Regions from separate parts of the Senegalia massiliensis genome, predicted to be linked through region 1. Evidence: predicted binding sites of a transcription regulator. Region 1 holds the regulator's gene; each other region holds the start of a gene.

What was found. Region 1 encodes Rex, which represses fermentation and respiration genes when NADH is low (regulators of the CRP and FNR family bind a similar motif). Its sites were predicted from a motif close to ATTGTTAANNNNTTAACAAT; they were not measured.
Region 2: a site for Rex is predicted at 1,716-1,735, ahead of D3Z33_RS00710 ((2Fe-2S) ferredoxin domain-containing protein). Genes of this name have one in related genera too.
Region 3: a site for Rex is predicted at 1,655-1,674, ahead of D3Z33_RS01650 (DUF1002 domain-containing protein). Genes of this name have one in related genera too.
Region 4: a site for Rex is predicted at 1,871-1,890, ahead of hypB (hydrogenase nickel incorporation protein HypB). Genes of this name have one in related genera too.

What each region holds. Positions count from the first base shown of each region.
Region 1 is NZ_QXXA01000011.1:99,191-102,412, reverse strand. Features, by position in the region: gene D3Z33_RS10850 (ABC-F family ATP-binding cassette domain-containing protein) at 1-1,542, opposite strand, end outside; gene D3Z33_RS10845 (redox-sensing transcriptional repressor Rex) at 1,765-2,394, shown strand; gene D3Z33_RS10840 (sigma 54-interacting transcriptional regulator) at 2,436-3,222, shown strand, end outside.
Region 2 is NZ_QXXA01000001.1:145,678-148,899, reverse strand. Features, by position in the region: gene D3Z33_RS00715 ([Fe-Fe] hydrogenase large subunit C-terminal domain-containing protein) at 1-1,397, opposite strand, end outside; gene D3Z33_RS00710 ((2Fe-2S) ferredoxin domain-containing protein) at 1,400-1,645, opposite strand; gene D3Z33_RS00705 (hypothetical protein) at 2,208-2,600, opposite strand; gene D3Z33_RS00700 (hypothetical protein) at 2,972-3,222, opposite strand, start outside.
Region 3 is NZ_QXXA01000003.1:75,894-79,115, reverse strand. Features, by position in the region: gene D3Z33_RS01665 (DUF438 domain-containing protein) at 1-493, shown strand, start outside; gene ric (iron-sulfur cluster repair di-iron protein) at 507-1,208, shown strand; gene D3Z33_RS01655 (hypothetical protein) at 1,248-1,574, opposite strand; gene D3Z33_RS01650 (DUF1002 domain-containing protein) at 1,754-2,617, shown strand; gene D3Z33_RS01645 (DMT family transporter) at 2,732-3,222, shown strand, end outside.
Region 4 is NZ_QXXA01000001.1:17,780-21,001, reverse strand. Features, by position in the region: gene D3Z33_RS00115 (FAD-dependent oxidoreductase) at 1-832, opposite strand, end outside; gene hypB (hydrogenase nickel incorporation protein HypB) at 900-1,598, opposite strand; gene D3Z33_RS00105 (helix-turn-helix domain-containing protein) at 1,961-2,947, shown strand; gene D3Z33_RS00100 (FAD-dependent oxidoreductase) at 2,959-3,222, shown strand, end outside.

The sequences.
Region 1 (3,222 bases):
TTTGTCTGTTACTTTATTTAGAAAATATCTATCATGAGATATTACAAATAAAGTGCCTGTATAATCTATTAAAGCATCTTCTAATGATTCCTTTGAATCAATATCTAAATGATTTGTTGGCTCGTCCATAAGTAGGAAATTAGCTTTAGAAAGCATTAGTTTCATAAGAGATAATCTGCTTTTTTCTCCACCACTAAGTGTAGATATTTCTTTGAATATATCATCACCAGTAAATAAAAATCTAGCTAAAATACTTCTAATAGTATAATGATCAAAGGATGGATTTTCATCCCAAATTTCATCTACTATTGTTTTATTATTATTTAAGTTTGTTTGTTCTTGGTCATAATATGCTGCATTTACTTTGTGACCAATATTTACTTTGCCACTATCTGCTTCTATGGTTTTTAATATTATATTGAAAAGTGTTGTTTTACCAACACCATTTGGTCCTATTAATCCTACTTTTTCTTCTCTATATATATTAAATGAAACATTTCCAAATAATTTATTTTCTCCAAAGGATTTTGATATTTCTTCTACTTTTAAAACATCATCGCCACTTTTTATTTTAGGATCAAATTTTATTTTGGAACGACCATCAATAGATTTAGGCTTATCTAAAACATTTATTTTATCAAGCATTTTTTGTCTGCTTTTAGATTGTCTAATGGCTCTTTTACCACCTAATGCAAGTTTTCTTATTTTTTCTTTTTCATCTTTTATTTCTTTTCTTTGATTTTCATAATCTTTAGTTTTTAGTTCTATTATTTTTTTTCTCTTTTTCATGAATGTACTATAATTACCATTATATATTTGAAGTTTTCTATTTTCTAATTCAAATATTTTAGTAACAGTAGAATCTAGAAAATATCTGTCATGAGAGATTATAATTGCAGCTCCATTATATTCTTTTATATATTTTTCTAACCAATTTATTGCATCAATATCTAGGTGATTAGTAGGCTCATCTAATAATAATAAATTTGGTTTTTTAAGTAATAGCTTTGCAAGTAGAACTCTTGATTTTTGACCACCACTTAAGTTATTTATGGGTTTGTAGAATTCTTCTTCTGAAAAACCAAGTCCCTTTAATACACCTTTAATTTCACTACTATATGCATATCCATTTTTTTCATTAAATTCTTCTGATAATCTAGAATATTTATTCATAAGTTTATCCATTTGTTCTAAGTTATCACATTTACTTTTTTCACTTATTTCTATTTCTAATTTTCTTATACTTTTTTCTAAATCAATAATATTTTTAAATTCTTCTAAAGCTTCATCATATACTGTTTTTTCACTTTCAAACAATGTATTTTGTTTTAAATAACCTAATTTAGTTTCATTTGCAATATATATTTCTCCACTATCCATAGAAATTTCATCTATTAGTATTTTAAAAAGTGTAGATTTTCCAGCACCATTTAATCCTACTAATCCTACTTTTTCTTTTTCATTTATTGCAAAAGATATACTTTCTAAAATTGGCTCTCCAATATAAGATTTATTTATATTATTGCATGATAAAATTATCATTTTTTTCACTCCTTATTTCTTATCCTATTATATATGATATTTTTTTTTTAGTACAGTTTTTAAAAATAGATATAATTGGGTATAGTATTAAGAATGGTAGATAACCTTTGATAATTATATAAAAATCTAGTATAATAATCTTAGTGCAAAATTTGACACATGCTGATATTATGTTATATAATTAACATATTTATAAATTTGAATGAATGAGAGGGATTAGAAATGAAAAATAAAAATGTTTCTATGGCTGTAATAAGAAGACTGCCGAAATATTATAGATATTTGTCTGAACTTCTAGAAAATGATATTAAAAGGATTTCATCAAAGGAGCTAAGTAAACTTACAGATTTTACTGCTTCTCAGATAAGACAAGATTTAAATAATTTTGGTGGGTTTGGACAACAAGGTTATGGTTATAATGTAGAAGATCTACAAAGAGAATTAGGGAAAATTTTAGGATTAGATAAAACATATCGTGCTGTACTAATAGGAGCAGGTAATTTAGGTCAAGCAATTGCAAATTACAGAGGGTTTTCAGATTCAGGATTTGAAATTTTAGGTATATTTGATAAAAATCCTAAAGTAACAGGAAAAAAATTAAGAGATGTAGAAGTTAAGGCTATGGAAGATATGGGTGATTTTATAAAAGAGAATGATATTGAAATAGGTATTATATGTACACCTAAAGAAGGTAGTCAAGAAATAGCTGATACTTTAGTAGAAAGTGGAGTTACAGGTATTTGGAACTTTGCTCCAGCAGATCTAAAAGTACCAGAAAACATAACAGTTGAAGATGTACATTTAAATGAGAGTTTATTTACATTATCTTATCTTTTAAAAGAGAAAAAATAAAGGCCGTCTTATAGATGGCCTTTTCTAATATGGAGGAAATTATGAGAGTAAATGATGTAATGACTAGAAATCCTATAACTATAAATCAAGATAAACAAATAATATATGCTACAAAATTAATGTATGATAATAAGATAGACTCTTTACCTGTATTAGATTCTAAAGGAGAACTTATAGGGATTTTTCAAAAAGAAAACTTGTATTATGCTATATCGAATAATATAGATTTAAATAGTGAAATTAAAGATATAATGAATAAGGACATCAAATGGATTTATCCAGATCAGGACACAGATAAAATATTAGATATGAATATGGGTAGGAATTTAGTATTAGATAAAGAAAATAATTTAGTAGGAGTTTTGACAAATACTGATTTATTAAAAGCATATTATAATACAAACAATGTAATTAATAGGAAGTTAGATACAGAAAAAAACTTAACTGGAACATTAAAGACCATATTAAACAATGCATATGATGGAATAGTTGTAATTGATAAAAGTAGAAAAATAACTATGATAAATCAGTCTTATGCAAAATTTTTGAATGTGGATAAAGATGATGTAATAGGAAAAGATGTTACAAATGTAATAGAAAATACAAGACTTCATGTAATACTTGATACAGGCGAATCAGAAATTGGAGAAATACAAAAAATAGGTTCAAGAAATATTGTAGCTATGAGAATACCAATTGTTGAAGATGGTAAAGTGGTTGGTGCTATAGGAAAAATCATGTTTAGAGACATACAACAGGTAAATTCACTTGCTAACAAGTTAAATGTTATTAAAAATGAACTTAAATATTATAAAAAAGAACTTATAA
Region 2 (3,222 bases), on a different contig from region 1:
TCTAATAATTTTGATATTGGCTTGAATTTTATTTTACTACTTTCAACACCAAAAAATTTTTCAGCAGATGGATTGAACTCAATAATATTTAATTCATTATCCATTAAAATTATTGCATTAGGGCTATTTTCAAATATAATATTTTTTAAACTCTCAGCTTTACTTCTCATATAAGGAAGACACATATTTTTTTCTGCCATACCTTCTATTATTGCAATAGCTTTTTTCCTACAACTGTCATATCCACAAGCACCACAATTTAACTCATCTATTTTTGCATATTTGCCCATTTCATTTAATACTTTTGTTATTTTCTCTTCTGATACTTCTTCTTTAAAGTATGATCTATCATACATTTTCTTAATAAAATCTTTTATTTCATAATCATTTTTTATATTTGTTTCTGCATTGTCTTCTATTGCTGAATTTTTATCTGAAATATATTTTGATACACGTAGTTTCTTCTTATAAAAGTCATTTTCTTCCTTTGGCATAGCAGCTCCACCTATGCAACTCCCTGTACAAACATGTGCTTCAACTACTACATTTTCCAAAGTATTATTTTGCAATGATTCAAACACTTGCATACATTCTTCAATTCCATCAACTGTTATAAGACTATATTTTTCTTTAAATTCACCTTGTAATAAATTACCTATTACTCCACCTTTTAATGGATATTTTAAACTATTAATATCTGAACTATTGTCAAATTCTTTTGGAGTTAAATTATTTAAATATATTTTTTCGTCTTCAAACCATTCTAATATTTCTTCAAAATTTAATACGGCATCTATAACACCTTTATGTTGAAAATTATCTGATTCTATTTTTTTTGCAGTACATGGACCAATAAAAACTACAAAAGAATCCATACCATATTTTTTCTTTATTAACTTCCCATGAGCAAGCATGGGAGATACTACAGGAATAGTATAATCAATAAGACTTGGAAAGTATTTTTCAATTAAATAACATGATGATGGGCAACTAGTTGTTATTATATTTTTAAGATTATTTTCTTTTATAAAATCTCTATATAATTCAGTTACAATTTGAGCTCCTATTGCTGTTTCTTCAATATTATTAAAACCTAATAATTCAAGTCCTCTTATAATTTTTAAAGGATTATCAACATCAAAAGCAGCACTAAAAGATGGGGCAATACTTACTACAACTTTTCTATTAGCATTTAATACTCTTTTAACATTTTTAATATCACTTTTTACCTTCCTTGCATCTTGAGGACATATTCTCATACATTGACCACAACCTATACATCTTTCTTCTATAATTGTAGCCTGTTCATTTTTTATTTGTATAGCTTTAACTGGACAATATCTCAAGCATTTATAACAATTTTTACAATTTGCTTTAGAGAAATTAAGAAAATTCATTTTTACTTCCTCCCTAAAACATTTCTCTCAAAATATTCTTCTATATTTTTATCATCAACTGAAATAACTGGACCATTATCTATCCTAGTAGAAACTGCTTTTGTACATTCTCCTAAACAAAAAGCTGCTTTTACAATAATTTCGTCTTTTAAATTTCTTTCGTCAACTAATTTTTGTAATCCATTAACTATATTGTAAGCTCCCTTTAAATGACATGCACTTCCAATACAAACCTCTATAGTTTTCATATAATCCACCCCTTAAAATATTTTAAAGCTATATAATGCTTCTTTATATTCTATGATTAAAGTATAGTTTATTGTGATTTTTTTGTCAATATGAATTATAAATGTTCTTGTTAAGGTTTTGTAATTTATTTAACAATCATTTGTGGTTTTAAAAATCAATACGATATAAAAATATAGCAAAGCATATCATTAAAAATATACTTTGCTATAACTGGAATAATAAATTCATATTTTATTTTAGAATCCATAATAATAATGCAATCAAATATCCTATAACTACACCTATATCCTTTGAAGTTCTTTTATCTTTCTTATTATTTTTAATTATAGTTACTATTTTTCCTGCTATAAGTAAAATAAATGCTGTGCAAATAATTACTTTTGTTAAAATTGAATTTAAATAAATATCTGTAACTAAAACTATAAAAACAGGTATAAAAGTTATTATTCCAGCAGTTATGTATAGTATAGGACTAACTCTATTAGTTTTTATTCCAAATCATCCTTTCTAATATCTATAATTTATTTATACATTGTAACTTATAAATAAATCAGAAGCTATTTAGCTTTTCTTATTTCTTAAAAAGGTTATATCAATAAATGATATACCAAAAGATAAACCTAGAGCAGTAAAAAATATATTATAAAAGTTAATGTCTGAAGATCTGAATAAATAAGAAAACCCATAATTAATAGTACCAAATAAAATAAAGAAAGAAATAAATCTAATTAACCGTTTTTTTATTTCAGTCCATTTAAATTTTCTTAAATTATAAAAAGTAATGAAAGGTACATATATAATCATAAAAAAGGCAAAAAAAGCATACCCTACTACAAATTTAAAAGTAAAACTACTATCTATATCTTTATAAACAATGAATAATACTATGGAAGTGTAAATTCCAAATAGTATATAAAGAATTCTCGTAAATACGAAACTTATATTCTTTTTCAATTTATGTACCTCCAAAGTTAATATCTTTATTTTAGTATATATTTTTTTAATTTCTAAAGCATGCTTCACATATAAAAATTATTCTGTTTGAAAAAATAAATGAAGCAATAAATATATGAAATAATCTGTAAAGTCACTATAATCATTTTATCATATTACTAAATAATTATCTTTTTTTATATAAATTTATCTCTTTTCATTCATTTTTTATTAAGATTAAGATAACATGACATTTATAAAAATCTATAATTCATTTCAAATCTAATTCTAAACAAAACCCAAAAGAAATACTATAGATTAATATAGTATTTCTTTTGGGTTTTTATTAATGTTTTATTTTTATATGATATCTGACTATATTATATAAAATATTATAACAAAAATTTTACTATAACAAACCCTATGCCATTAAATAAAATATATCCGTACCAAATATATTCCACAAAAGATGTGCTTTCATTTGCTCTGCTTTGATTATCTGCTTTCTTATCCTCTTTTTCAGCAACTGATTCTCCCATTTTCTTTCCATACATTCTATCTATGTAAGAATTAGAATTAACTGTTGTTCTACCTACTAATCCCCCATCTCCTAAACTTACTTTTTTTCCATCTTTTAGATAAG
Region 3 (3,222 bases), on a different contig from region 1:
ATTGATAAGTGAACATGACAGTATATTAGAATTCTTAACAGAGTTAGATAGATTAAATTTAAAAGTACAAGAAATGACTAATTATAGTAAAGATAGAGAAGAGTTTAAAAAGTTAAGACAGTTATCAATTAATATATTAGATGCGGAAAAGCATCATCAAAGAGAAGAAGAAGTATTATTTTTAGAAATGGAAGATAGAGAGATTACAGGACCAACTAGAATTATGAGAATGGAACATGATAATTTGAGGGAAAGAAAAAACTTATTAAAAGAAATTTCTCATAATGTAGAAAATATGGACTTTGAAGAATTTAAAATCAAGTTAGATGAAGTATCTAAATATATAGTTTTTAATCTAAGGGATCATATATTCAAAGAAAATTATATATTATATCCTACAGCTTTAGAATCAATAGAAAAAGTAGATACTTGGGATGAAATGAAGAATAGATGTGATGAAATAGGATATTGTAGTTTTACACCTAATAAATAAGGAGGTAATATCAATGAATAAAATAATAAATAAAGAGCAAAGAATAGGTGAAATAGCAACAATTTTTCCAGGAGCTACAAATATATTTATGGATTATGAAATAGATTTTTGTTGTGGTGGAGACAGACCACTTAGTGTTGCTATAGAAGAAAAAGATTTAAATGAATATGAATTATTAGATAGATTGAATAGTGGATATGAAAAGATGAAAGATGAATTAGAAAGTAGTGACAACTTCAAAGAAAAAACTATGAGTGAACAAATAGATTATATTGTAAATAAGCATCATACATTTATGAAAGAAGAAATGCCTATTACACAGGAATTACTTTCAAAAATATTAAAAGTGCATTATGTATCACATGGAACTGAATTATCAAAATTACACAGATTATTTAATAACTTAAAAGCTGAAATAGAAGAGCATTTAATAAAAGAAGAAGAATTATTATTCCCTATGATTAAACAATATGAAAAAGATCCTACAGAAGAAAATAGAAAAAAAGCTTTTAAAGTATTAGAAGAAACAGAATCAGAACATGAGGCAGCAGGAGATATATTAAAAGAAATGAGAAAAATAACAGATGGATTTAAAGTTCCAGAAGATGGTTGTAACACATATAGAATAACTTTTGAAAAAATTGAAGCTATAGAAAAAGATTTATTTGAGCATATTCATTTGGAAAATAATATATTATTTGAAAGACTTAAATAAATAATAAATGCTAGTTCTAATTTAGAACTAGCATTTATATTACATAAAAATCAAATATCCAAGTAAATTAAGTCCGAATAAAAATATTAACATCAAAACTAATGTAAATGAAATTTTAGATGTTTTAGATTTTACTTTTAATCGTGAATTAACGAGAAAGTCATAGGGGTTACCCATAGGACTTGCTGTATTGTATGTATTGTTATTTTGAAAATTATTTACAAGCCCAAACAGTATAATGGATAACCAAACTATAGCCCAAATCAAAAAGAATGACTCTAAATCATCCCTACCACTATTTAGATAAAATATAAATTCAATTAATGATAAGCTAGATAATCCTATAAGAGCACCATATTTTTTCATATACAATACCTTCTTTACAAAATTATACCATATATAAACAGTATTTATCATGAATTATCAGAAACTAATGAAAATTTAATTTTGTAATATTAATAACATATTTCATTATAACTACAAATATAGATTAAAATATTATCAATATGGTATAATACATTTAACAAGTTAAAAGGAGTGTTTTTATGATTAAGAAAATAATGTCTATACTTTTAATATCTATATTTGCTATATCATCTTTTGGTTTTGCTGATGCAGTAGTGGGTGAAAATGTAGTAAGTATTGGAGAAGATTTAACTGATAAACAAAAAGAAGAAATGAAAGAATACTTTGGAGTAGGTGAAGATGTAAGAGTTATTGAAGTGACAAATGAAGAAGAAAGAAAATACTTTTTAGAACATATTGATGAAAGTATAATAGGTACTAGAGCATTGTCTTCTGTTTATGTTGAAAAACTTGAAGACGGTGCAGGTATTGAAGTAGATAGTAATAATATTACATGGGTAACTAATGAAATGTATAAAAATGCTTTAGTGACAGTAGGAATAAAAGATGCTAAAGTAATGGTAAATAGTCCTATGAAAGTTACAGGCACAGCAGCTCTTACTGGTATAATAAAGGCATTTGAAGATTTATCAGGTGAAAAAATATCTGAAGAAGAAAAAGAAATAGCATCAGAGGAATTAGCAAAAACTTCAGAATTAGGTAAAGATGAGAATATAGGAAAAGAAAAGGCAACAGAATTAATAAATGAGATTAAAATTTATATTATAAATAATAATATTACAAATATAAATGAAATAAAAGAAGTAGTAGAAGATAAGGCAAATGAATTAAATATAAACTTAACTCAGGAACAAATTGATGATATATCAAAATTAATGGACAAGATATCTGGACTTGATTTAGATTTAAATGAAATAAAAAATCAAATTAAAGGTTTAGGCGACAAGATTGATAAAGCATTAGATGAAAACCCAGAAGCAAGATCATTTATTGGAAAGATAATAGATGCTATAAAAGAATTTTTTAATAGTATATTTAATTAATATTTACCCTTAAGAATAATATTCTTAAGGGTATTTTATATCTTTTTTCTCATTTACCTTTTATATTATATGGACTATAATGTAATTATAACTTAAATATAAAGAGGTGATGTAGTGGTAAAATTAGATAAGAAAAAAAGTTTATATGCAGATATGGCATTAGTATTAGTTGCCATTATATGGGGTAGTGGATTTGTTGTAACTAAAAATGGATTAGATAATATGACACCACTTTTTATGAATGCTATGAGATTTATTATAGCTTCTATTTTAATGAGTGTAGTATTTTTTAAAAAGCTTAAAACTGTAAATAAAAGTGATATAATAGCGGGTGCTATAATAGGTAGTTTTTTATTTTCAGCATTTGCAGCACAAACAGTAGGCTTACAATTTACTACAGCTAGCAAGCAAGCGTTTCTAACTGCTACAAATGTAGTAATGGTTCCTTTTCTTTTTTGGTTTATAAGTAAAAGAAAGCCACATAATCTTGAGATATTAGCTACTTTTATAACACTTGTAGGGATAGGATTTTTGACTCTTGAAGGTGGAGTTGCATTAAATAGTGGTGATTTACTTACACTTTTATGTGCATTACTTTTTGCAGC
Region 4 (3,222 bases), on a different contig from region 1:
AATTAGATCGTACAATATCATTATTCACATATTCATTGGCAAGTCTCATAGCATAACAACCACATCCACAGCAATTACAAATAGCATGAGTGTGTCCCAGTCCGTCTAAGTTTGGAATAGAGTGCATTAATCCGTTGTCTTCTGCTCTTTTGATAATTTCAAAAGCTTCTTTTCTTGTTATTTCTCGTCCACGTCCTGTTTTTATGTAGTACTCCGCCGCGTGGTCTAATTGAATGCACATATCTTCTTTTAGATGTCCACAACCTTCTTCCATTGCCTCACGGGATGTTCTACAAGAACAATCTGACACTGAAAACACTTCTGCTTCATTTAAGTATTTTGATAGTTCTTCATAGGATGCTCTTCTTGAATTTCCGTCGATAGATCTCTCAATAGGTAATACACGCATTGGTCCACCACCAACAGGCATAATACCTGCTGCCATAGGTCCTTTTTTGCTACCAAAATAATAAAAGGCCTCTGCAATTTCAGGATGTTTTGCAACCAATTCTTTGTTGTTATTAATCATTTCCAAGTGTCCCGGAACAAATATATCTTGCCAATACATATCCACGCCATCAATTGTATTAACAAAAGCAACTCCAGCCCAAGCGATATAGTCTAATGTTTTTTTTACCTTTTCATAGGACTCTCCCGATCCTTTTGCAATATCCTTTGCACTAAGTTTTTTACGAAATTGTAGTTGCATGGCTATTTTCACTTGATACTCATCAAGTATTGGAGCAAGCGCATAGTATTCAGGACCAAATGGAATTGCCTCTCTCCCTGTCCCTGCCTTTGTTCTACCAATTTTATTTGCAAGATCAACTATTTCCGGTCTATAATCTCTGCCATCTACATCTCCCCATGTTAAAGCAAAATTAAATCTTTCTGACTTATTAAAGTTTGTTTTTGTTAGCTTTTTTTTCAATGTTATATCCCCCTACTTTTAGTTCTCTAATCCAATTTGCCCATTCTTCTACACCCTCCCCAGTTTTAGCAGATATGGGAAATATAACAATATCTTTATTTAACTTTCTTACTCTTCGTTCAAGTAAATTCATACTAAAGTCAAAATGTTCAATTGCATCAATCTTATTGACAATGAGTACCTCTACTTTTCCAAAGATTTTGGGATATTTTAAAGGTTTATCATCCCCTTCAGGAACACTTAATATGGCTACGTTTTTCATTGCTCCTGTATCATAGCCTGCAGGGCATATTAAATTGCCTATGTTCTCCAAGAAAACCAAATCCAATTCTTCTACACCTAATTCATCAATACCTTGCTTTGTCATAGTAGCGTCTAAATGGCACATCCCGCCCGTATGCAATTGAATAGCCTTTGCTCCTGCCTCTTGAACAGTTTTAGCATCCACATCAGAATCCACATCAGCTTCCATTACACCTATTTTCATTTCATCTTTTAGTGCTTTGATAGTACTTACAAGAGTGGCTGTCTTCCCACTGCCTGGTGATGACATAATATTAATTAGATATGTACCTTTTTTCTTTAATTCATTTCTTGTGGTTTCAGCAACTTTAGCATTATCTTCATAGATGTTTTTCTTGATAGTAAAGACTTTTAATTCATTCATTTTAGACCCCCAAAGGTTTATTTTATCCTAATTATAACAAGACAATAAATGATAAACAATAGTGGTTTTTTTAAGAATTTTTTTAACATTTACTTTATCAATATGTTTACAATCTAAGGATTACAACATCCCCTAAATAATCAGATTGTCCTAGACATATTAGTACGAGAAAATTGTTAACAGTAACCTAAAGTAACTTTTTTATAATCAAAATATAATTTTCTTATTTTTCTGAATAATTATCAGCTTAAATATTGAAATAATATACTAATAATGTTAAAATATAAACATATTGAAAACGGTAACATATAATAGTTCATTTTTATGTAAAAGTAATTAATTCTTAAATAAGGGGGACTATTATGAACAAAAACCTTAAATTTAATATCATAATGGAAGGACAAAAAAATGGTATCAGTGTAACTTGTAGAAAATATAATATTTCAAGGACCATTTATTATCGTTGGCTAAAAAGATATGAAACCAAAGGTATCGAAGGTTTAGATCATATTAAGAAAAATTTTGTTCCTATCAATAAAACAAGTACTGAAATAGAAAATGTATTAATTAGACTTTTTAAAACCTATCCTAAATATGGTCCTAAAGCGATTAAATATTTATTAGAAGAATTGGGGCATGATATAAGCGAATCAGCAGTTTTTAATGTCATGAAAAGGCACCAGCTGACCAATAAGGAAAGTAGAATAAAATTTGCCAAAAAGAAGGAAAATAAAATTGTTAGTATCCTTCCTTCTTTAAGAGATATAGAAAGCGGAAAATGCTGGCTGTTTTGGATAACAAATTATGGATATTTTAAAAATATAGGTAACCTTTATGAATATACGTTATTTGATTTTAAAAGTAGAATATCCTGTACAAGACTATATAAAAATATATCTTTAAGTCATTTTGAAGATTTATTATCTGCCGTTGCTATACCTGTAGCACAAACCCTGAATTTTAACACTAATTATTTATGCTTTTTTCAAGATTCAAAATTAATTAAACAAAATAAGAACATTTTTGAATCAAAGATTAATAAAGTCATTCAAGACAATGGATTTGATGTAAATATACATATTCTTCAGAGGAATGATGATTTAGAAAGGATCAATGATTTAAGAAAACAATATACTAATTGTTGCATATCCTTTCTAATGCCACTTATTTATAATGATATGTCATTTGAACAACTGAAAATTCAATTTCAAAAATTCATTAGAAATTATAATATGAACCATAAGGTTAAGTTTGATAATAATATGTATTCTCCTATTGAATACCATAATAAATTAACGGATACAAATCTTGTCTTGCCTTTATGGGCGTATATAGATAGGCAATACTAAGGGGGATATTTATGAAAGTTGCAGTTATAGGAGCAGGTTTTAGCGGAATGCTTTCAGCATATTTATTGGAAAAGCAAGGTATAAAGGTTACAATATATGAAAAACAAGAATCTATAGGTGGTCATTGTAGAACATTATCAAGTAAAGGTATATATGCTGAACTTGGAACTGTGTTCTCTTTCAGTGAGCAAATTAAAGAGCTTTTAATTGAATTAAAAGTGGACTATACTGAACGTTTTACATATAGAAACTTTATTGATGAAAATTATAATAAT